Regions from separate parts of the Achromobacter sp. FW305-C-13 genome, predicted to be linked through region 2. Evidence: predicted binding sites of a transcription regulator. Region 2 holds the regulator's gene; the other holds the start of a gene.

Region 1 (10,999 bases), on a different contig from region 2:
CGTCGGCATGCGCCGTTGACAGGTGGCCGGCCTGGCCGGTCCCCAGCGTGATCATGGCGGCCGCTTAGCGGCCGCCGTTTTTTATTTGTCCGGCGCAAAAAAAAAGCGGCCCGGCTCAATAAAGGCCGGGCCGGTACGGGAGCACACAATACCGCGTCATAAAAGGCTCGCGGGGAACGCGGTATCGGTGTCAGAACACTAGCCCTGCAATCGTCTGACAGGGGGATCAATCGTCAGCCGATCTGGCGCAAGGCCGTAATCTGAGGCGCCAGTCTAAGCGGGAGGGTCTGACAGCGTCCTGAAAGTGGGCAAGAGATTTTGGGCGATACCCGCAAAGTCACCGTTTCAGGACGATGACCCTCCCTAGCCTTATGACCTTCGCAAAAATAGCCTTTTCCCGCCGGGCCGCCCCAAGGGAAAAAGCCCCCTCGGGGGGCAGCAAGCGCGAAGCGCGCAGCGTGGGGGCCTATTCTTCGCCGGGCCGCCCCAAGGGAAAAAGCCCCCTCGGGGGGCAGCAAGCGCGAAGCGCGCAGCGTGGGGGCTACATAAAAAAAAAGCTCCATAAGGAGCTTTTAAAGGCCGGGCAGGCGCAGCAGTCCCGCCCGGCGGGGGATGGTCGTTTATGCGTTGATGTCGTTGTCCTTGGATTCGCGCACGAACAGCGTGCCGATGACCAGGGTCATGACTGCGATGATGATCGGGTACCACAGGCCGTCGTAGATGTTGCCGGTGGCAGCCACCACCGCGAAGGCGACCGGGGGCAGGAAGCCGCCGAACCAGCCGTTGCCGATGTGGTACGGCAAGCTCATCGAGGTGTAGCGGATGCGCGTCGGGAACATTTCCACCAGCATCGCGGCGATGGGGCCGTAGACCATGGTCACGTACAGCACCAGGATCGTCAGCAGCACCACGACCATGACATTGTTGCTTTGCGCCGGATCGGCCTTGGCGGGGTAGCCGTGGCTGCGGATCGCGGTGGTCAGCGCCTTGTCCAGTTCAGCGGCCTTGGCCTTGAAGTCAGCCGGGGCCATGGCCTTGCCGTCGAACGAGGCGAACTCGTCGTTGCCGATCTTGACCTTGGCGATCGAGCCCGCCGGAGCCGCCTCGTTCTTGTAATTCACCGAATTGCGGGCCATGAACGACTTGACCACATCGCAAGAGCTGGTGAATGCCGCGGTGCCCACCGGGTTGAACTGGAACGAGCACGTGCTGGCGTCTGCAATCACCGTGACCGGGGCCGTGGCTTGCGCCTTTTCCAGCGCCGGGTTGGCGAAGTGCGTAATGCCTTGGAAGATCGGGAAGTAGGTCGCGGCAGCGATCAGGCAGCCCGCCATGATGATGGGCTTGCGGCCGATCTTGTCGGACAGCGCGCCGAACACCACGAAGAACGGGGTACCCAGCAAGAGCGCGATCGCGATCATGATGTTGGCGGTATTCGCATCGACCTTCAGCGTTTGCGTCAGGAAGAACAGCGAATAGAACTGGCCCGTGTACCAGACCACGGCCTGGCCAGCGGTCAGCCCCAGCAGCGCCAGGATCACGACCTTCAGGTTCTTCCACTGGCCGAACGATTCAGCGATCGGCGCCTTGGAACCCTTGCCTTCTTCCTTCATGCGCTTGAAGGTGGGCGATTCGCTCAGTTGCAGGCGGATCCACACCGAGATGCCCAGCAGGATGACCGAGATCAGGAAGGGAATGCGCCAGCCCCAGGCTTTGAATTCGTCTTCGCCGAGGTAGGTGCGGATGCCCAGGATGATCAGCAGCGACAGGAACAGGCCCAACGTCGCGGTGGTCTGGATCCACGACGTGTAGAAGCCGCGGCGGCCATGGGGCGCGTGTTCGGCCACATAAGTCGCTGCACCGCCGTACTCGCCGCCCAGCGCCAAGCCTTGCAGCAAGCGCAGGATGATCAGGATCGCCGGCGCCGCCATGCCGATGCTGGCATAGCTGGGCAGCACGCCCACGAGGAATGTCGACAGGCCCATGATCACGATCGTGACCAGGAAGGTGTATTTGCGTCCGACCAGATCACCCAGGCGGCCGAACACCAGCGCGCCGAACGGCCGCACGGCAAAGCCCGCGGCAAACGCCAGCAGCGCGAAGATGAAGCCCGCAGTGGGGTTCACGCCCGAGAAAAAGTGCTGCGCGATGATGGCTGCAAGCGAGCCGTAGAGATAAAAGTCGTACCACTCGAAAACCGTGCCCAGGGACGACGCGAAGATGACGCGGCGTTCATCCTTGGTCATCGGGCGCGGTTCCGCGGAGGGACCGCGGCCTGCCATGGTTGTTGTGCTCATGATGTCTCCTCGTTTTAGGCCGGCGGTTTTCCGCCGTGCTTGACCCTCCGCCGGCGAGCCGACATCGAGCTATACGCAACATTGAGGCGCGAGGCTGACGAGGTTCTGACGTAACCCTTACCCGAATCTTAAAATTGAAACATTGTGTAATCATTGCGCGCGGAGCTAGGGATAGTCCTTAGCAGCGCCGGGGGCGTCGCACCCCTCAACTTTCCGGCAGGTCGGGGTGCTCGGCGTACATCGGGAACCCGACGCGAATGCGGGTGCCAGGCAGGTTCGAGTGCGTGTTGGGGTGGTCGCTCACCACCACGGTGGCTTGATGCTTCTGGGCGATTTCACGCACGATCGCCAGGCCCAGCCCGCTGCCGTCCGACGCCGTGCCCAGCACCCGGTAGAAGCGGTCGAACACGCGTTCGCGCTCTTCGGGCGGGATTCCCGGGCCGGAATCCTCGACTTCCAGCACCGCTTCGTCGCCCACGCGCTGCACGCGCACCGTGATGTGGCCGCCGCGGGGCGTGTAGCGCAGCGCGTTGTCGACCAGGTTGTTCAGCAGTTCCGCCAGCAGCAAGGGATTACCGCTGATTTCGACGGGATCGTCCGACCCCTCGAAGCCCAGGTCGGTGCTGAGCGACAGGGCCTGAGGCACCCAATGCATGGCCTGCTCGTAAGCGATGGCGTTCAAGTCGGTGCGCGCCAGGCCGATGGCGCTGGGGTTTTCGGCGCGCGCCAGCAGCAGTAACTGATTGACCAGCCGGGTGGCGCGCTCCGACCCGGTCACCAACTGGCGCAGGCTGGACTGCATTTCCTCTGGGCTGGCGTCGCGCAATGCCAGCTCGGCCTGCGTGCGCAGGCCCGCCAGCGGCGTCTTCAGCTGATGGGCGGCATCGGCTACGAAGCGGCGTTGCGCCTGGACGTTGGCCGACAGGCGGTCTAGCAGGTCGTTCATGGCCGCCACCAGCGGGGCGATCTCGGACGGCGCCGCACGTTCATCGATGGGGGAGAGGTCGTCGGGACGCCGGGCACGCAGGCGTTGCTGCAAGGCGTTCAACGGCGCCACGCCGCGCGACAGCCCGAACCAGACCAGCAGCACGGCGATCGGCAGCACCACGAACTGGGGAATGATCACGCCCTTGATGATGTCGTTGGCCAGTTGCGTGCGCTTTTCCACGGTTTCGGCCACGATCAGTAGCGCAGGCTGGGTGTTGGGCAGGTTCAGGTCGACCCACGTGAACGCCAACCGGATGCCGAAGCCGCGCATCGTGTCGTCTTCGTACTGGACCTCGCCGGGACGCGGCTGGCCCACGGAGGCCGGCAGCGGCAGGGCGCGGTCGCCCCCCAGGTATTCGCCGCGGCTGCCCAGCGCCAGCCAGAACACGCTGTCGGTCTCGTCGGCGCGCAGCACGTCGCGCGCCGGGTCGGTCATTTTCAGCACGGCGCGGCCGTCCTGCGCGTGGACCTGGCGCGTCAGCACGTGGAGGTTATTGGCCAGCGCCCGGTCGTACGGCACGTTGGCGATGTTCTGCGCGACGACGTAGGTGATCGCCACGCTCATGGGCCACAGCAGGAACAGCGGCGCGAGCATCCAGTCCAGGATCTCGCCCAGCAGCGAGCGCTGGGGCGGTGCGAAGCTCGGGCCCTTGGACCCGGCTTGCATGATATCCAGCGCTTCCTGATTCAGCGGTTCTGGCCGCGCAGGCTCAGCTGGCGAGATACGCGGCACCCTGGTCCCGCTCCAGACAGTAGCCCAGGCCGCGCACCGTCACGATCTTCACGCCGCTGGGTTCGAGCTTCTTGCGCAGCCGGTGCACATAGACTTCGATGGCGTTGGTGCTGACTTCTTCGCCCCATTCACACAGGTGGTCCACCAGTTGCGTCTTGCTGACCATGCGGCCGCTGCGGGTCAGCAGGATCTCCAGAAGGCTGACTTCGCGCGCGGACAAGTCCAGCGTCTGGTCGTCCACGATGGCGACGCGGCCGGTCTGGTCGAACAACAGCCGGCCGTGCTTGATCATCGTGGCGCCGCCGCCGGCGCCGCGGCGGGTCAATGCCCGCACGCGCGCTTCCAGTTCGGACAGCGCAAAGGGTTTGGCCATGTAGTCGTCGGCGCCCAGGTCCAGGCCCTTGACGCGCTGCTCGATGCTGTCGGCGGCGGTCAGGATCAGGACGGGCAGGGCGGAATTGCGGGCGCGCAGGCGGCGCAGCACCTCCAGGCCGGCCAGTTGCGGCAGGCCCAGGTCAAGGATGAGCAGGTCGAAGGCCTGGGCCGCCAGCGCCGAATCGGCGGCCAGCCCGTCGCGCACGGCGTCCACGGCATAGCCGTTGTGGCGCAAGGACCGGGACAGGCCGTCGGCCAGAATGCTGTCGTCTTCGGCGATCAGGATACGCATGGGCTGCTAATGAAGGGGTCCCTGTGCCGCCAGCGCTTTGCGCGCTTGCTGCCCCTCTATGGGAGGCTATCCGCCTTGTGGGCGGCCCGGCGGCGGAAAAGGGACGAAACACCGGGTTCTCCTTCGATTCTGTCATATGGCGGGGGGCTTGCCCACTCAGGGTATACGTGCAAAACTCTGGCACACTGGTTTTTTGTACAGTACAATCCGATGCCATAATCTGCACATGAATCAAAAGCGCGAAGCAACCTTGAGCGCAACTGACGCATAAGCTGACGCATTAGCCATATCTATAGCCAGACCCCAGCCTGACCGGCGACTTCTCCGGCACCCTTCGACACCAGATACGTTACAGACAGGACTCTACATGGACGACAAAACCACCAAGGCCGCCGCATCGGAAAAGGCCAAGGCGCTTGCCGCCGCGCTCTCGCAGATCGAAAAGCAGTTCGGCAAGGGCTCGATCATGCGCTACGGCGACAACGAGGTCTCGCACGATATCCAGGTCGTCTCCACGGGTTCCCTGGGGCTGGACATCGCGCTGGGCGTCGGTGGCTTGCCGCGTGGCCGTGTGGTCGAAATCTACGGTCCGGAATCGTCGGGCAAGACCACGCTTACGCTGCAGGTCATCGCTGAAATGCAGAAGATCGGCGGCACCTGCGCCTTCGTCGACGCGGAACACGCGCTGGACGTGCAGTACGCCAACAAGCTGGGCGTGAACCTGACCGATCTGCTGATCTCGCAGCCGGACACGGGCGAACAGGCGTTGGAAATCACCGACGCGCTGGTGCGTTCGGGCTCGGTCGACCTGATCGTCATCGACTCGGTGGCTGCCCTGGTGCCCAAGGCTGAAATCGAAGGTGAAATGGGCGATTCGCTGCCCGGCCTGCAAGCCCGTTTGATGAGCCAGGCGCTGCGCAAGCTGACCGCCACGATCAAGCGCACCAACTGCATGGTCATCTTCATCAACCAGATCCGCATGAAGATCGGCGTGATGTTCGGCAACCCCGAAACCACCACCGGCGGCAATGCGCTGAAGTTCTACGCCTCCGTGCGTCTGGACATCCGCCGCATCGGTTCCATCAAGAAGGGCGACGAAGTCGTCGGCAACGAAACCCGCGTCAAGGTGGTGAAGAACAAGGTGGCGCCGCCGTTCAAGCAGGCCGAATTCGACATCATGTACGGCGCCGGCATCTCGCGCGAAGGCGAAATCATCGACTTGGGCGTGGCCGCCAGCGTGGTGGACAAGTCCGGTGCGTGGTACAGCTACAACGGCAATCGCATCGGCCAGGGCAAGGACAATGTCCGCGAATACCTGAAAGAGCACAAGGAAATCGCCATCGAGATCGAGAACCGCGTTCGTGAGAACCAGGGCATCGTCAGCCGTGCGGCCGAGTTCGTCCCCACGGCGGAAGACACCGCCGAATAAGCAATCTTGCACGGGCCTGCGGATCACCGCAGGCGCGTTGCACATTGTTTGCGCCGTTGCCCCGGGCCCGGCGATATGCGGCAGGCGCCATGACGGGCCTGCCGTTTTTGCATAGCAAGCAGGAAGCGCATGAGCTGGAAATCGACCCCCGCGTCAGCCGACCGTCTTCGCGCCAAGCTGGATGACGAGTTTGAAACCGTCGCCAAGCCCCAGGGCTTGCGGCGGAGTTCCGATGCGCGCCGTGAACAGGAATCTGCGGCGCCCGCCGCCGATCCGGGTGAATGGCAGCGCAGTTCCGAGCAGCGACCGGCCCCCCGCGGCCGCCGCGCAGCCCGCGCCGAGGACCTGGCCGACGCAGATGACGGCAAGACCGAACGCAAAGGGCCATCGCTGAAGATGCGTGCGGTGGGGTATTTGTCGCGGCGCGAGCATGCGCGCGAAGAACTGGCCCGCAAGCTGTCGGCTTACGCCGAAGACGCGGCTGAGGTTGAAGCGGTGCTGGATGCGCTGGAAAAAGAAGGCTGGCTGTCCACCGAGCGTTTTGCGCAAAGCCTGGTGCACCGGCGCGCGTCACGTCAGGGCGCGGCCCGCATCGTGCAGGAACTGCGCCAGCATGGCGTAGACGCCAACCAGGTGGCTGAATTGCGCGACCAGTTGCGCGCCACCGAATACGACCGCGCGCTGGAAGTCTGGAAGAAGCGTTTCGACGCCAAGCCCGCCGACCGCGCGGCCTACGCCAAACAAGCCCGCTTCCTGGCCAGCCGCGGATTCGCCCACGACGTCATCCGCCGCATCGTGGGCGACAGCGACGAAGATTGAGCGCGCGCGCAGCGCGGGGCCCTTTTCCCCGCCGGGCCGCCCCAAGGGGAAAAAGCCCCCTCGGGGGGCAGCAAGCGTGCGAAGCACGTGCAGCGTGGGGGCTCCCTCCCTCTTTACTTTGCCGATTTGATTCCCGACAGCGTCTTGAAGCAGACGTCGCGTGTGATGGTCAGGAATTCGTCGATGTACGACGCGTCGGTATCTTCGCTTCGCACCGTGGCGTACAGCGTGCGCCATACCCCCTGCGGGCCCAGGCGGCACTGCCGCAGCCAACCCTGATTCATGTATTCGGTCAATGCCCAGTTCGGCAGCGCGGCCACGCCGCGGTTGCTGGCCACCAGTTGCGCAATGATGGGGGTGAGCTCCGCCTTGCGGATGGCGGCGGGTTCCACGTCGGCCGGATCCAGGAAGGCGGTGAAGACGTCCAGGCGCTGCTTGTCCACCGGGTACGTGATGAGCGTCTGATCGGCCAACTGGTCGGGCATGATGAATTTGCTGCCGGCCAGCGGATTGGCCTCGGACACGGCCAGCACCAGTTCGTACTTGAACAATGGCAGGTATTCCACCGCGTCCAGCGGCTGCGGGTCCGAGGTGATGACCAGGTCCAGGTCGCCGCGCACCAGGGCGGGCAGGGGGGCGAACGAAAAGGCGGCCGACAGGTCCAGCGCCACGTCCGGCCATTGCACCCTGAAGGCGTCCAGCGCCGGCATCAGCCATTGGAAGCACGAGTGGCAATCAATCGCCAGGTGCAGGCGGCCCGTGCGGCCGGCGGCCAGCCGTTGCAACTCGCGCTCGGTGGCGCGGATGCGGGGCAGCACTTCGTCCGCCAGCGCCAGCACGCGCAGGCCCGCCGTGGTCAGCCGCGCCGGGCGGGTGCGCCGGTTGAGCAGCGGCGTACCCAAGCGGGTTTCCAGGTCGCGCAGTTGGTGCGACAGGGCGGATTGGGTCAGGTGCAGGCGTTCGGCGGCTTCTTGCAGGCTGCCGCCTTCACGGATGGCGGTCAGCGTCTCAAGATGGCGGATTTCTAGCATGGGCGTAGTCGAGGACGCGGGGCAGCGGCGCCGCCTGGCGGACACCCGCTGCAGGCACCAACCCCATCAGGGTGGAATGAACTTATATTGTATGAGATTTCCTCATCCTATGAATGTAAACATTGATTTTGATTCATGTAGATTTGCCGGCACAATGGTCTTCACTTGAACAAATTTTGTCTAATGGCGGCGATGATATGACTACTATTCATAATCTGGGATTCCCCCGCATTGGTGCCCAGCGCGAATTGAAGCGTGCGGTGGAGGCCTATTGGGCCGGCAAGCAAACCGCCGAAGCGCTGGAAGAAACCGGCCGCGAACTGCGCGCCAAGCACTGGAAGCTGCAAGCAGCAGCTGGCCTGAAGTTCGTGCCCGTGGGCGACTTCGCCTGGTACGACCAGATTCTGGAATGGAGCACGCTGCTGGGCGCCGTGCCGGCCCGTTTCGGCCAGAGCGATAGCGAAGCCGTTTCGCTGGACACGCTATTCCGCATGGGCCGTGGCCGCGCACCGACGGGCAAGCCTGCCGCCGCCTGCGAAATGACCAAGTGGTTCGATACCAACTACCACTACATCGTGCCCGAACTGGTGCCGGGCCAGACGTTCCGCATTGCGCGGGAATCGCTGTTCGAACAGATCCAGGAAGCGCAAGCGCTGGGCCATGCCGTCAAGCCGGTGATCCCGGGCCCGCTGACCTGGCTGTACCAGGGCAAGGGCGACGCGTTCGCGGGCGGCGCTGCCGACGAAGGCAAGTTGCAACTGCTGGCTGCGCTGCTGCCGGTGTACAAAGAAGTCCTGGCTCGCTTTGCCAAGCTGGGCGTGCAATGGGTGCAGATCGACGAACCCATCCTGGTACTGGACTTGCCGCAAGCCTGGCGCGATGCGTTCAAACAGGTGTACGGCGTGCTGGCCGCCAGCCCTGTCAAGCTGCTGATTGCGACCTATTTCGACGGCTTGAAGGACAACCTGTCCACCGCCCAGGCGCTGCCCGTGGCCGGCCTGCACGTGGATCTGGTCCGCGCGCCCGAGCAACTGGCTGAGGTCGTTGCTGGCCTGCGCGCCGACCAGGTGCTGTCCGCTGGCGTCATCAACGGCCGCAACATCTGGCGCACCGATCTGGACGCCGCCATCGCCACGCTGGCCCCCATCAAGCAACAACTGGGCGACCGCCTGTGGCTGGCCCCGTCGTGCTCGCTGCTGCACGTGCCGGTGGACCTGGCCAACGAAACCGAACTGGACGCCGAGTTAAAGAGCTGGCTGTCGTTCGCCACTCAGAAGCTGCAAGAGCTGAGCCTCTTGGGCCGTGCGCTGGATAGCGCGACGGACCCTTCAGTGCAATCAGGCCTGGTACAGCAACGCGAGGCACTGGCCGCGCGCCGTTCGTCGGCTCGCATCCACAACCCGGTCGTGGGCCAGCGCATGTCCGGCGCCGCCAGCGTGTCGCGTGACCGCGCGCCGTTCGCCGGCCGCATCGCCCGCCAGCAAGAACAACTGGGTCTGCCCGCCTACCCGACGACCACGATCGGTTCGTTCCCGCAGACCGCTGAAATCCGTGCGCTGCGCCGCGACTGGAAGGCCGGCGCGCTGACCGATTCGGGCTACGAGGCCGCCATCCGCAAGGAGATCGAGGAAGTCATTCGCTTCCAGGAAAAGGTGGGCTTGGACGTGCTGGTGCACGGTGAACCCGAGCGCAACGACATGGTGGAGTACTTCGGCGAACTGCTGGCCGGCTTCGCGTTCACCAAGAACGGCTGGGTGCAAAGCTACGGTTCGCGCTGCGTCAAGCCGCCGATCATTTTCGGCGACGTCGCCCGTCCCGCACCGATGACGGTAGGCTGGTCGTCCTACGCGCAGTCGCTGACGGACAAGCCCGTGAAGGGCATGCTGACCGGTCCCGTCACCATCCTGCAATGGTCGTTCGTGCGTGACGACCAGCCGCGCGAACAGACCTGCCGCCAACTGGCGCTGGCGCTGCGCGACGAAGTGGTGGACCTGGAAACCGCCGGCATCAGCGTCATCCAGATCGACGAGCCCGCCATCCGCGAAGGCCTGCCGCTGCGCCGCTCGGACTGGAAGGCGTACCTGGACTGGGCCGTGGATTGCTTCCGCCTGTCGACCGCCGGCGTGCGCGATGAAACGCAGATCCATACCCACATGTGCTATTCGGAGTTCAACGACATCATCGAATCGATCGCCGCGATGGACGCGGACGTGATCACGATTGAAACGTCGCGCTCCAACATGGAACTGCTCAAGGCGTTTGAAGACTTCGATTACCCGAACGATATCGGTCCCGGCGTGTACGACATTCACTCGCCGAACGTGCCGGAAGTGGACTGGATGGTCGGCCTGATGGAAAAGGCGGCTGCCCGCCTGCCCAAGGAACGCCTCTGGGTGAACCCTGACTGCGGCCTGAAGACGCGCGCCTGGCCCGAAACCGAAGCGGCGCTGATCGGCATGGTGCAAGCGGCGCGCACGCTGCGCCAATCGGCCTGAAGACCGGCCACCCCAACGCCGGCCCCAAGGCGGGCGTTGCGGGTTAAGCCCCTGGTACGTGTGCGATTACGCACCGGCCGGGGGCTTTTTTTAGTGATGGGAAGCGGAACGAATTCCTGCGGCACGGGTCAATAAGCAAAAATCCCAACAGCTGGATTGTTGCCGTTCCTATGATTCTCCAAGGCCCCTATCGGCCGGATCTGCTTGCCGCGGAAACGCTGCCCGATATTCTGGAAGCCACGATCCTGCGGCATCCCGCCGCCATCGCCATCCACTGGCTGGATCAGACCCTTACCTACGACATGCTGGGCCGGCGCGCCGACCTGGCTGCGCACCATTTGATCGAGGCCGGCGTGCGGCCCGGGCAGATCGTGGGCCTGTGTCTGCCGCGCGGCGCGGACCTGCTGGTGATGCAGGCGGCCATCGCCAAAGCCGGCGCGGCCTGGCTGCCGTTCGAATCCGACACGCCGCCCGACCGCATGCTGGTCTGTCTGCAGGATGCGGGCGCCCAGGGGTTGATCGCCAGCGCCGATGTGCGCCT
Region 2 (10,999 bases):
CAACTACGAAGTCGAGAAGGCGCAACGCGCCATTATCTATATCGACGAAATCGACAAGATTTCCCGCAAGTCCGACAACCCGTCCATCACCCGCGACGTCTCGGGCGAGGGCGTGCAGCAGGCCTTGCTCAAGCTGATCGAAGGCACGGTTGCCTCGGTGCCCCCGCAGGGCGGCCGCAAGCACCCCAACCAGGACTTCGTCCAGGTCGACACGACGAACATCCTGTTCATCGTCGGCGGCGCTTTCGACGGGCTGGAAAAGGTCATTCGCGACCGCACCGAGAAATCGGGCATCGGCTTCTCGGCTTCCGTACGCGCCAAGTCCGAACGCGGCGTGGGCGAACTGTTCTCGGAAGTCGAACCCGAAGATCTGATCAAGTTCGGCCTGATCCCTGAACTGGTTGGTCGCCTGCCTGTCGTCGCTACGCTGGACGAACTGGACGAAGCGGCTCTGGTGCAGATCCTGACCGAGCCCAAGAACGCCTTGCTCAAGCAATTCCAGAAGCTGTTCGCGATGGAAGGCGCCGAGCTGGACCTGCGGCCTGCCGCATTGAAGGCCATTGCCCGTAAGGCGCTCAAGCGCAAGACCGGCGCCCGTGGCCTGCGCTCGATCATCGAGCAGACGCTGCTGGACACCATGTACGAGTTGCCGTCCCAAGGCAACGTCAAGCGTGTCGTGGTGGACGAGAACGCCATTGAAGGTGAAGGCAAGCCCCTGCTGATCTACGCCGACGAAGCCGGCGAAACGGAAAAGCCGGACCGCGGAGAAGTCCGCGACGCCGCAGCCTGATATTTCAAAAAAACCCGTTCCTGTAACGGGTTTTTTTCCTTCCTGGCGGCCCGCAGGGGCATTTTTTTTTGCCTTTTGTTTATCGGGCCGCCGGGATCTTGAATTTTCGGCTATTGTTCCCATAACAGACGTAACTGACGTGGATAGCTCGGGGTATACCCGGGCCTCCTGTCCCCGATACGCCGAGTCATACCGAGGAACCTCCTATGTCTGCCAGCCAGACCCTGCCTTCCGACCCGATCGACCTGCCCCTGCTCCCACTTCGCGATGTCGTGGTGTTCCCGCACATGGTCATCCCGCTGTTCGTCGGCCGTCCGCGCTCTATTCGCGCGCTCGAGGTTGCGATGGAAGCGGGCAAAAGCATCATGCTCGTGGCCCAAAAGTCCGCCGGCAAAGATGACCCCACCCCCGAAGACGTCTACGAGATTGGTTGCGTAGCCGGCATCCTGCAAATGCTCAAGCTGCCCGACGGCACCGTCAAGGTGCTGGTCGAAGGTACCCAACGTGCCCGCATCAACAGCATTGAAGACGCCGATTCGCACTTCACCTGCCAGGTGACGCCGATCGAGCCGGACGCCATGCAGGGCTCCGAGACCGAGGCGTTGCGCCGCGCGATCGTTGCCCAGTTCGAACAATACGTAAAGCTCAACAAGAAGATCCCCCCGGAGATCCTGACCTCGTTGGCTGGCATCGATGATGCCGGTCGCCTGGCCGACACGATCGCCGCGCATCTTCCGCTGAAGCTCGAGCAGAAACAGAAGATGCTCGAGATCGTCGGCACGTCCGAGCGCCTTGAAGGTCTGCTTACCCAGCTCGAAACCGAAATCGACATCCTCCAGGTCGAGAAGCGGATTCGCGGCCGCGTGAAGAAGCAGATGGAAAAGAGCCAACGCGACTACTACCTGAATGAGCAGGTCAAGGCCATTCAGAAGGAGTTGGGCGAAGGCGAAGAGGGCGCGGACATCGAAGAGCTTGAAAAGAAGATCATCGCTGCCCACATGCCCAAAGAGGCGCGCAAGAAGGCCGATGCCGAGCTCAAGAAGCTCAAGCTGATGTCGCCCATGTCGGCCGAAGCCACCGTGGTGCGCAACTACATCGATACGCTCATCAACCTCCCCTGGAGGAAGAAGAGCAAGATCAACAACTCGATCGCCAATGCCGAGACGGTGCTGGACAACGACCACTACGGTCTGGAAAAGGTCAAGGAACGCATCCTCGAGTATCTTGCCGTGCAACAGCGCGTGGACAAGGTGAAGGCCCCGATCCTGTGCCTGGTTGGACCTCCGGGCGTGGGTAAGACCTCCCTGGGCCAGTCCATTGCCAAGGCGACGAACCGCAAGTTCGTGCGCATGGCCTTGGGCGGCGTTCGCGACGAGGCCGAGATCCGTGGCCACCGCCGGACGTACATCGGCTCCATGCCGGGCAAGATCGTCCAGAACATGTCGAAGGTCGGTGTGCGCAATCCGCTGTTCCTGCTTGATGAAATCGACAAGCTGGGCATGGATTTCCGTGGCGACCCCTCGTCCGCGCTGCTCGAAGTGCTGGATCCGGAACAGAACCACACGTTCCAGGACCACTACATCGAAGTCGACTTCGACCTGTCGGACGTCATGTTCGTGGCCACCAGCAACACGCTGAACATTCCGCCGGCGCTGCTCGACCGTATGGAAGTGATCCGCCTGTCCGGTTACACGGAAGAGGAAAAGATCCATATCGGCCGCGACCATCTGCTGCCCAAGCTGATGAAGAACAACGGCGTGAAGGACAGCGAGCTGACGGTGGACGATTCCGCGCTGCGCGACATCGTGCGCTACTACACCCGCGAAGCCGGTGTGCGTGCGCTCGAACGCGAAGTGGGCAAGATCTGCCGCAAGGTCATCAAGCAATTGCTGACCCAGACCGATCGCGCCAAGGCCGAAGGCAAGACCTTTGAGGTCAAGCCGGTCAATGTCACGGGTGAAAACCTGAGCGACTACCTGGGCGTGCGCCGCTACACCTTCGGCATGGCCGAAAAGGAAAACCAGATCGGTCAGGTGACCGGCCTGGCGTGGACGGAAGTCGGTGGCGACCTGCTGACGATCGAAGTCGCGGACATGCCCGGCAAGGGCGTCATCCAGCGCACCGGTTCGCTCGGCGATGTGATGAAGGAGTCGGTCGAGGCGGCTCGTACGGTGGTGCGCTCGCGTGCCCGCCGTCTGGGGTTTGCTGACAGCGTCTTCGAGAAGCACGACATGCACGTGCACGTGCCGGAAGGCGCGACCCCCAAGGACGGTCCGTCCGCGGGTATCGCGATCACGACCGCCATGGTTTCGGCTTTGTCGCGCATCCCGGTGCGTGCCGATGTTGCCATGACCGGCGAGATCACGCTGCGCGGCGAAGTGCTGCCGATCGGCGGCCTGAAGGAAAAGCTGCTGGCTGCGCACCGTGGCGGCATCAAGACGGTCTTGATCCCGGAAGAAAACGTCAAGGACTTGGCGGAGATCCCGGACAACGTCAAGAACCACCTTGAGATCGTGCCGGTCCGTTGGATCGACAAGGTGCTCGAACTGGCCCTGGAACGTCTGCCTGAGCCGCTGGCTGAGGAAGAAGCGGTAAAGGAGCCCCTGGTGGCCAAGCCGGCTGAGCCGGGTTCGACCGATCCGGTGCTCAAGCACTGATCACGACCCCAAGGGCGCCTTCGAAAGAGGGCGCCCAATGAAAAACCCCGCTGCGGCGGGGTTTTTCTTTTGCGCCAAGGGCGCGTTGGCGCCAGAGGCTTTGAAGGACGGGCTAGTGCAGCGCGTGCGTGCGGATCAGGCCAACCGCAATGCCTTCCAGTGCAAATTCCTGGTCGGCTTCCACCACGATCGTTTGGAAGTCCGGGTTTTCGGGCAGAAGCTCGATATGCCCGTTGGTGCGCTGCAGGCGCTTGACGGTGACGTCGTCGCCCAGGCGGGCCACGACGATCTGGCCGTTGCGGGCTTCAGAGGCCTTCTTCACGGCCAGCAGATCCCCTTCGAGGATGCCGGCGTCACGCATGCTCATGCCGCGCACCTTCAACAGGTAGTCGGGCGCTTGCGCGAACAGGTGGGGGTCGACGCCCACTTCGCGTTCGACGTGTTCAGCGGCAAGAATGGGGCTGCCGGCGGCGACACGGCCCACCAGCGGCAGCAGCAGCTGCGCCAGCGAGGGTATGGGCAGGGAAGCCTGCGAAGAGGCGGAGGCGCCGTCCTTCAGGCGGATGCCCCGCGAGGCGCCGGCGGTAAGCTCGATGGCGCCCTTGCGGGCCAATGCCTTGAGATGGTCTTCCGCCGCGTTGGGCGAACGGAAACCCAGGGCCTGGGCGATTTCGGCACGCGTCGGCGGGAAGCCGGTGCGCGTGACGGTTTGCCGGATGAGGTCCAGGATTTGTTGCTGGCGATCTGTAAGTTTGCTGGCCATGGCGATGATCCGGTGCGAGCGGACTGTACATATATACAGCGCCATTCTGGGGGACGTAGCGCAAAAAAGCAAGCCAGTCCAGGGCCCCTTCAGCAAAACGGAGCCCGAAGGCTCCGTTTTTCAGCAATCAGGCCAGATGGCCCAAGCTCTGGGTTACAGCACGGCGGCGATGCCGGCGGCAACCTTGTCGATGTTGCCGCTGTTCAGGGCGGCGACGCAGATGCGGCCGCTGGAAACGGCGTAGACGCCGTGTTCTTCACGCAGGCGATCCACTTGCGCGGCGGTCAGGCCCGAATACGAGAACATGCCGCGTTGCTGCAGGACGAAGCTGAAGTCCTGCTTGCCGCCGTGTTCCTTGATCTTCTCGACCAGTTGCTTGCGCATCAGGCGGATGCGGTCGCGCATGCCGGCCAGTTCTTCTTCCCACATGGCGAAGAGTTCCGGCGTGTTCAGCACCGTCGACACCACCGTGCCGCCATGGGTGGGCGGGTTGGAGTAGTTGGTGCGGATGACGCGCTTCAACTGGCTCAGCACGCGGGTGGCTTCTTCCTTGCTGCCAGCCACGACCGTCAGTGCGCCCACGCGTTCGCCGTACAGCGAGAACGACTTCGAGAACGACGAGCTGATGAACATGGTCATGTCCAGGTCGGCGAACAGGCGCACGACCGAGGCGTCTTCCGTCAAGCCTTCGCCAAAGCCCTGGTAGGCGATGTCGAGGAACGGGACCAGATTGTTTTCCTTCACGACGGCGGCGATCTGCTTCCACTGGTCGGCGGTGGGGTCCACGCCGGTCGGGTTATGGCAGCACGCGTGCAGCACGACGACGGTCTTGGCCGGTGCGGCCTTCAGGTCCGCCAGCATGGCGTCGAAATTCAGGCCGCGGGTGGTGGCGTCGTAGTACGAGTAGGTGCCGACTTCGAAGCCAGCGCGCTCGAACAGGGCGCGGTGGTTTTCCCAGCTGGGGTTGCTGATCAGGACCTTGGAGGTCGGCAGCAACTGGCGCAGGAAGTCGGCGCCGATCTTCAGCGCGCCCGTGCCGCCCAGAGCCTGGGTGGTCAGAACGCGGCCGGCGGCGGCCAACGGGGATTCTTTGCCCAGCAGCAGCGCTTGAGCGCCCTGGTTGTAGCCGGCGATGCCTTCGATCGGCAGGTAGCCGCGTGCGGCGGCGGCCTCGATGCGGGCGGTTTCGGCTTTGCGTACGGCGCCCAGCAGGGGGATCCGTCCCTGATCGTCGTAGTACACGCCCACGCCCAGGTTGACTTTACCGGGACGCGTATCCGCGTTGAATTGTTCGTTCAGACCAAGAATGGGGTCGCGCGGCGCGAGTTCGACGGAATCGAAAAGGTTGCTCATGGGACTCTGATGAGGATGGGTGGACGCAGTACGGTGTGCTGTGGATAATGGGGGGTTTACCCTGGAACAGTCTAGCATGCCCAAGAGCCCAATAGACCCGAGCAGCGCGGGAGATCTGAATGATGATCTCGCTGCGGATCTGACGGCGGCGTCGGCATCGGCTGCGCCCCTGCCGGGGCGGGAAGTGAAGCCCGGATTCGTCGAGTATCCGGACAGCCCATTTCAGCTTTATCAGCCTTATCCTCCTGCAGGCGACCAGCCCGCGGCCATCGACGGCCTGACGCAGGGGGTCGAAGATGGCCTCATGTTCCAGACGCTGCTGGGCGTGACGGGATCGGGCAAGACCTACACCATGGCCAACGTGATCGCCCGGATGGGGCGGCCCGCCTTGGTACTGGCCCCTAATAAGACGCTGGCGGCGCAGCTCTACGCTGAAATGCGGGAGTTCTTCCCGAAGAACGCCGTCGAGTATTTCGTCTCTTACTACGATTACTACCAGCCCGAGGCCTACGTGCCCACGCGCGACCTGTTCATTGAAAAGGATTCGTCCATCAATGAACACATCGAGCAGATGCGGCTGTCGGCCACCAAGAGCCTCTTGGAGCGTCGGGACACAATCATCGTGGGCACGGTGTCGTGCATCTACGGTATTGGTAACCCGGGCGACTATCACGCGATGGTGCTGATCCTGCGTAGCGGGGACCAGATTTCCCGCCGCGAGATCCTGGCCCGCCTGGTGGCGATGCAGTACACGCGCAACGACGCGGAATTCACCCGCGGCGTGTTCCGGGTGCGTGGCGAGACCATCGACATCTTTCCGGCGGAAAGTGCCGAACTCGCCCTGCGCCTGACGCTGTTTGACGACGAGATCGAAAGCCTGGAGCTCTTCGACCCGCTGACCGGCCGCATCCGCCAGAAGCTGCCGCGGTTCACCGTTTACCCCGGCTCGCACTATGTGACCCCGCGCGACACCGTCCTGCGCGCCATCGAGACCATCAAGGAAGAGCTGCGCGAACGCGTCAAGCGCTTCGTCGATGATGGCCATCTGGTCGAGGCGCAACGGCTGGAGCAACGCACCCGGTTCGACCTGGAGATGCTGCAGGAGCTGGGTTTCTGCAAGGGCATCGAAAACTACTCGCGGCACCTGTCCGGCGCGGCGCCGGGGGATCCTCCGCCCACGCTGATCGATTACCTGCCGTCGGACGCGTTGATGTTCATCGACGAAAGCCACGTCACCATCGGGCAGCTGAGCGGCATGTACCGCGGCGACCGCTCGCGCAAGGAAACCCTGGTGCAGTACGGCTTTCGCCTGCCGTCGGCGCTGGATAACCGGCCGCTCAAGCTCGAGGAATTCGAAACGCGGATGCGCCAGTGCGTTTTCGTGTCGGCCACGCCGGCCGCCTACGAGAAAGAGCACGCGGACAATGTGGTCGAGCAGGTCGTACGGCCCACGGGGCTCGTCGATCCCTTGGTTGAGGTGTTGCCGGCCCGCACCCAGGTGGACGACCTGCTGGGCCAGATCAAGGCGCGCGTGTCGCTGGGCGAGCGTGTGCTGGTCACCACCCTGACCAAGCGCATGGCGGAAGACCTGACGGACTTCCTGAGCGAGCACGGGGTGAAGGTGCGCTATCTGCACTCCGACATCGACACGGTGGAACGCGTGGAAATCCTGCGCGACCTGCGCCTGGGCACGTTCGACGTGCTGGTAGGGATCAACCTGCTGCGTGAAGGGCTGGACATCCCCGAAGTGTCGCTGGTGGCCATCCTGGACGCGGACAAGGAAGGTTTCCTGCGTTCCGAGCGCAGCCTGATCCAGACCATTGGCCGCGCGGCGCGCAATCTGAACGGCCACGCCATCCTGTACGCCGACCGCATTACGGATTCGATGCAGCGCGCAATGGAGGAAACCAGCCGTCGCCGCGCCAAGCAGCTGCAATTCAACATCGACAACGGCATTACGGCCCGCGGGGTGCAGAAAGCGGTGCGCGAACTGATCGACGGCATCGTCGCCCCGGTTCAGCACGATGCGCTGGAAGCTGCCGTGCCGGCGGAATTCCTGAAGGACGAAAAGGCCCTGGCGCGCGAACTCAAGCGCCTGGAAAAGCTGATGATGGACCATGCCCGGAACCTGGAGTTCGAGCAGGCCGCTGCCGCCCGCGATGCCTTGACGGCCTTGAAGCAACGGGTGCTTCTGGATGGGGCGGTGTAGCAAAGCACGTATCAAAACGTGTCTGTTTGCTGACGCCTACCTGAAAATATGTAAAACCCGCAATGTTGCAATTGCGGCTTCACAATCTTCGTGAATCCCCGGGATCCGAGCCTGTTTCCTGCGACTGAATATCCGCTTAACTCATTGATTTCAATGGCAATAGTCCGGATATTCGGCAGCCCTTATCCAATCGGATAATTGCAAAAAAAGCTTGCCTTATCTCGGGTTTTCCCGCACACTTACTTCCATGATGACCAAGGTACTTTTCGTTTGCATGGGCAATATCTGTCGCTCGCCGAGCGCAGAGGGCGTGTTTCGCCATTTGGTGAACGACGCGGGTTTGGGCGATGTTGTTCGCATCGACTCCGCGGGCACGCACGCGTTTCATATCGGCGAGGCGCCTGATGCCCGGGCGCAGGCTGCGGCGCGTAAGCGCGGCTACGAGATCACGCACTGTGAGGCGCGTCAGGTCACCGCGGAAGATTTCCGCGACTTTGATCTTATCCTCGCCATGGACTGGGACAATCTGTCCGCCATGCAGCAGCAGTGCCCCAAAACCTATCAGCACAAATTGATGCTGCTGATGCGCTTTGCCAATGAGTTCGAGGAGGCCACCGTGCCTGACCCGTACTATGGCGGCGCCGATGGTTTCGGCAAGGTGCTCGATTATCTGGAAGACGCCTGTCAGGGTGTTCTTGAACTGGTCCGTAAGCGCGCTACCCAGTACCAGGCGGCGTGACCGTCTAGGCCGTAGAGCCGCCCGCTGAGCGGCTCTCGGCGTACTTGGCAGTGAAAAAACCGCGCAAATGCGCGGTTTTTTCTAGCCGGGAGCCATACCAAATTAGTCGGGAATAGGCTATACTTGAGCCAATTACTCGGGTATTGACCGCTGGATTCGCTGGCGGCCATTGCCGAATCACAGGGAACCCACCATGCGGCTAACTACCAAAGGGCGTTTCGCCGTGACTGCCATGATCGATCTGGCTATGCGGCAGCATAGCGGCCCGGTCACTCTTGCGGCCATCAGCCAGCGTCAGAATATTTCGCTTTCCTATCTGGAACAGCTGTTCGGGAAACTGCGTCGCCACGAACTCGTGGACAGCGTGCGCGGCCCGGGCGGCGGTTATTCGCTTGCACGCCTTGCGCGCAACGTGACCGTTGCCGACATCATCTTCGCGGTCGATGAGCCGCTGGACGCCACGAGCTGTGGCGGCAAACGGGACTGTACGAGCGGCAACGACGGCAAGCCGGGCAAGTGCATGACGCACGAACTCTGGGCCACGTTGAATCGCAAGATGGTCGATTACCTGGATTCGGTGTCCCTGCAAGATCTGGTTGATCAGCAGCGCGTGCGCCAATTGCAGGAAGCCAACAATCAAGCGCAGGCCTGCGCGGTACGTGTGAATCGGGTAGGGGGCACGAATGCCGCCGCCAACGCCCCGACCACGACCGTCGCCGCCAATGCCACCGTATAAGCAGTATCAGGAGTTGTAGATATGACCACCCGCCCGATTTATTTTGACTATTCGGCCACGACGCCCGTCGACCCCCGCGTCGTGGACAAGATGGTGCCCTGGCTGTACGAGAACTTCGGCAACCCGGCATCGCGCAGCCACTCGTTCGGCTGGGATTCCGAAGAAGCCGTTGAACGCGCCCGCGAAGAAGTTGCCAAGCTGGTCAACGCCGACCCGCGCGAGATCGTCTGGACCTCTGGCGCCACCGAATCCGACAACCTGGCCATCAAGGGCGCCGCGAACTTCTACGCGGAACGCGGCAAGCACATCATCACCGTCAAGACCGAACACAAGGCGGTGCTGGATACCTGTCGCGAGCTCGAACGCCAAGGCTTCGACGTCACGTATCTGAATGTGAAAGACGATGGCCTGATCGACCTGGATACCTTCAAGGCCGCGCTGCGCCCCGATACCGTGCTGGTGTCGGTGATGATGGTGAACAACGAGATCGGCGTGGTCCAGGATATCGAGACGCTGGGCGAGATCTGCCGTGAAAAGGGCATCATCTTCCACGTGGACGCCGCTCAGGCGACGGGCAAGGTGGAAATCGACCTGCAAAAGCTGAAGGTCGACCTGATGTCGTTCTCGGCGCACAAGACCTATGGCCCCAAGGGCATCGGCGCGCTGTATGTTCGCCGCAAGCCGCGCATCCGCATCGAAGCGCAAATGCACGGCGGCGGCCACGAGCGCGGTTTCCGCTCGGGCACGCTGGCCACGCACCAGATCGTCGGCATGGGCGAAGCGTTCCGCCTGGCCCGTGAAGAAATGGGCACCGAGAACGAGCGCATCCGCATGTTGCGCGATCGTCTCTGGAATGGCCTGTCGCAAATCGAAGAGGTCTACCTCAACGGCGACATGGACCAGCGCGTTCCGCACAACTTGAATGTCAGCTTCAACTACGTCGAAGGCGAGTCCCTGATCATGGCGATCAAGGAACTGGCCGTGTCCAGCGGTTCGGCCTGCACCTCGGCCAGCCTGGAGCCGTCCTACGTGCTGCGCGCCCTGGGCCGCAACGACGAGTTGGCGCACAGCTCTATCCGTTTCACCCTGGGCCGCTTCACCACCGAAAAGGAAGTGGACTTCGCCATTGAATTGCTCAAGAGCCGCGTGGGCAAGCTGCGCGACATGTCGCCGCTTTGGGAAATGGCCAAGGAAGGCGTTGACTTGAACACCGTGCAGTGGGCCGCGCACTAAGCGCCCGCGCCAAGAAATACGTGGAGAAATAACATGTCTTACAGCACCAAAGTTCTGGATCACTACGAAAACCCGCGCAACGTCGGTTCGTTCGACAAGTCGGACGAGTCGGTCGGTACCGGCATGGTCGGCGCACCCGCCTGTGGCGACGTCATGAAGCTGCAGATCAAGGTGAATGAAGCCGGCGTGATCGAAGACGCGCGCTTCAAGACCTACGGCTGCGGTTCGGCCATCGCTTCCAGCTCGCTCGTGACCGAATGGGTCAAGGGCAAGACGCTGGACCAAGCGATGAACATCCGCAACACGCAGATCGCCGAAGAACTGGCATTGCCGCCGGTCAAGGTTCACTGTTCCATCCTGGCCGAAGACGCGATCAAGGCCGCGGTGCAGAACTACAAAGAAAAGCACTCGGTTCCGGCCGAAGCGGTGGCAGGCTGATCATGTCCGTTACCCTGACCCAACAGGCTGCCACCCATATCGGGCGCTACTTGCAGAAGCGCGGAAAGGGTATTGGCTTGC

Evidence for each region. Region 2 encodes LexA, which represses DNA repair genes until DNA is damaged. Its sites were predicted from a motif close to ACTGTATNNNNATACAGT; they were not measured.
Region 1: a site for LexA is predicted at 4,869-4,886, ahead of recA (recombinase RecA). Genes of this name have one in related genera too.

What each region holds. Positions count from the first base shown of each region.
Region 1 covers NZ_JBYSYN010000003.1:918,769-929,767, forward strand. Annotated here, with positions in the region: gene AC3WMU_RS23145 (hypothetical protein) at 1-19, shown strand, start outside; gene AC3WMU_RS23150 (MFS transporter) at 621-2,282, opposite strand; gene AC3WMU_RS23155 (sensor histidine kinase) at 2,503-3,879, opposite strand; gene AC3WMU_RS23160 (response regulator transcription factor) at 3,995-4,684, opposite strand; gene recA (recombinase RecA) at 5,052-6,113, shown strand; gene recX (recombination regulator RecX) at 6,243-6,932, shown strand; gene AC3WMU_RS23175 (LysR family transcriptional regulator) at 7,046-7,963, opposite strand; gene metE (5-methyltetrahydropteroyltriglutamate--homocysteine S-methyltransferase) at 8,161-10,458, shown strand; gene AC3WMU_RS23185 (Pls/PosA family non-ribosomal peptide synthetase) at 10,629-10,999, shown strand, end outside.
Region 2 covers NZ_JBYSYN010000001.1:591,957-602,955, forward strand. Annotated here, with positions in the region: gene clpX (ATP-dependent Clp protease ATP-binding subunit ClpX) at 1-790, shown strand, start outside; gene lon (endopeptidase La) at 997-3,447, shown strand; gene lexA (transcriptional repressor LexA) at 3,560-4,210, opposite strand; gene AC3WMU_RS02815 (amino acid aminotransferase) at 4,364-5,563, opposite strand; gene uvrB (excinuclease ABC subunit UvrB) at 5,640-7,772, shown strand; gene AC3WMU_RS02825 (low molecular weight protein-tyrosine-phosphatase) at 8,020-8,511, shown strand; gene iscR (Fe-S cluster assembly transcriptional regulator IscR) at 8,705-9,247, shown strand; gene AC3WMU_RS02835 (IscS subfamily cysteine desulfurase) at 9,269-10,480, shown strand; gene iscU (Fe-S cluster assembly scaffold IscU) at 10,514-10,918, shown strand; gene iscA (iron-sulfur cluster assembly protein IscA) at 10,921-10,999, shown strand, end outside.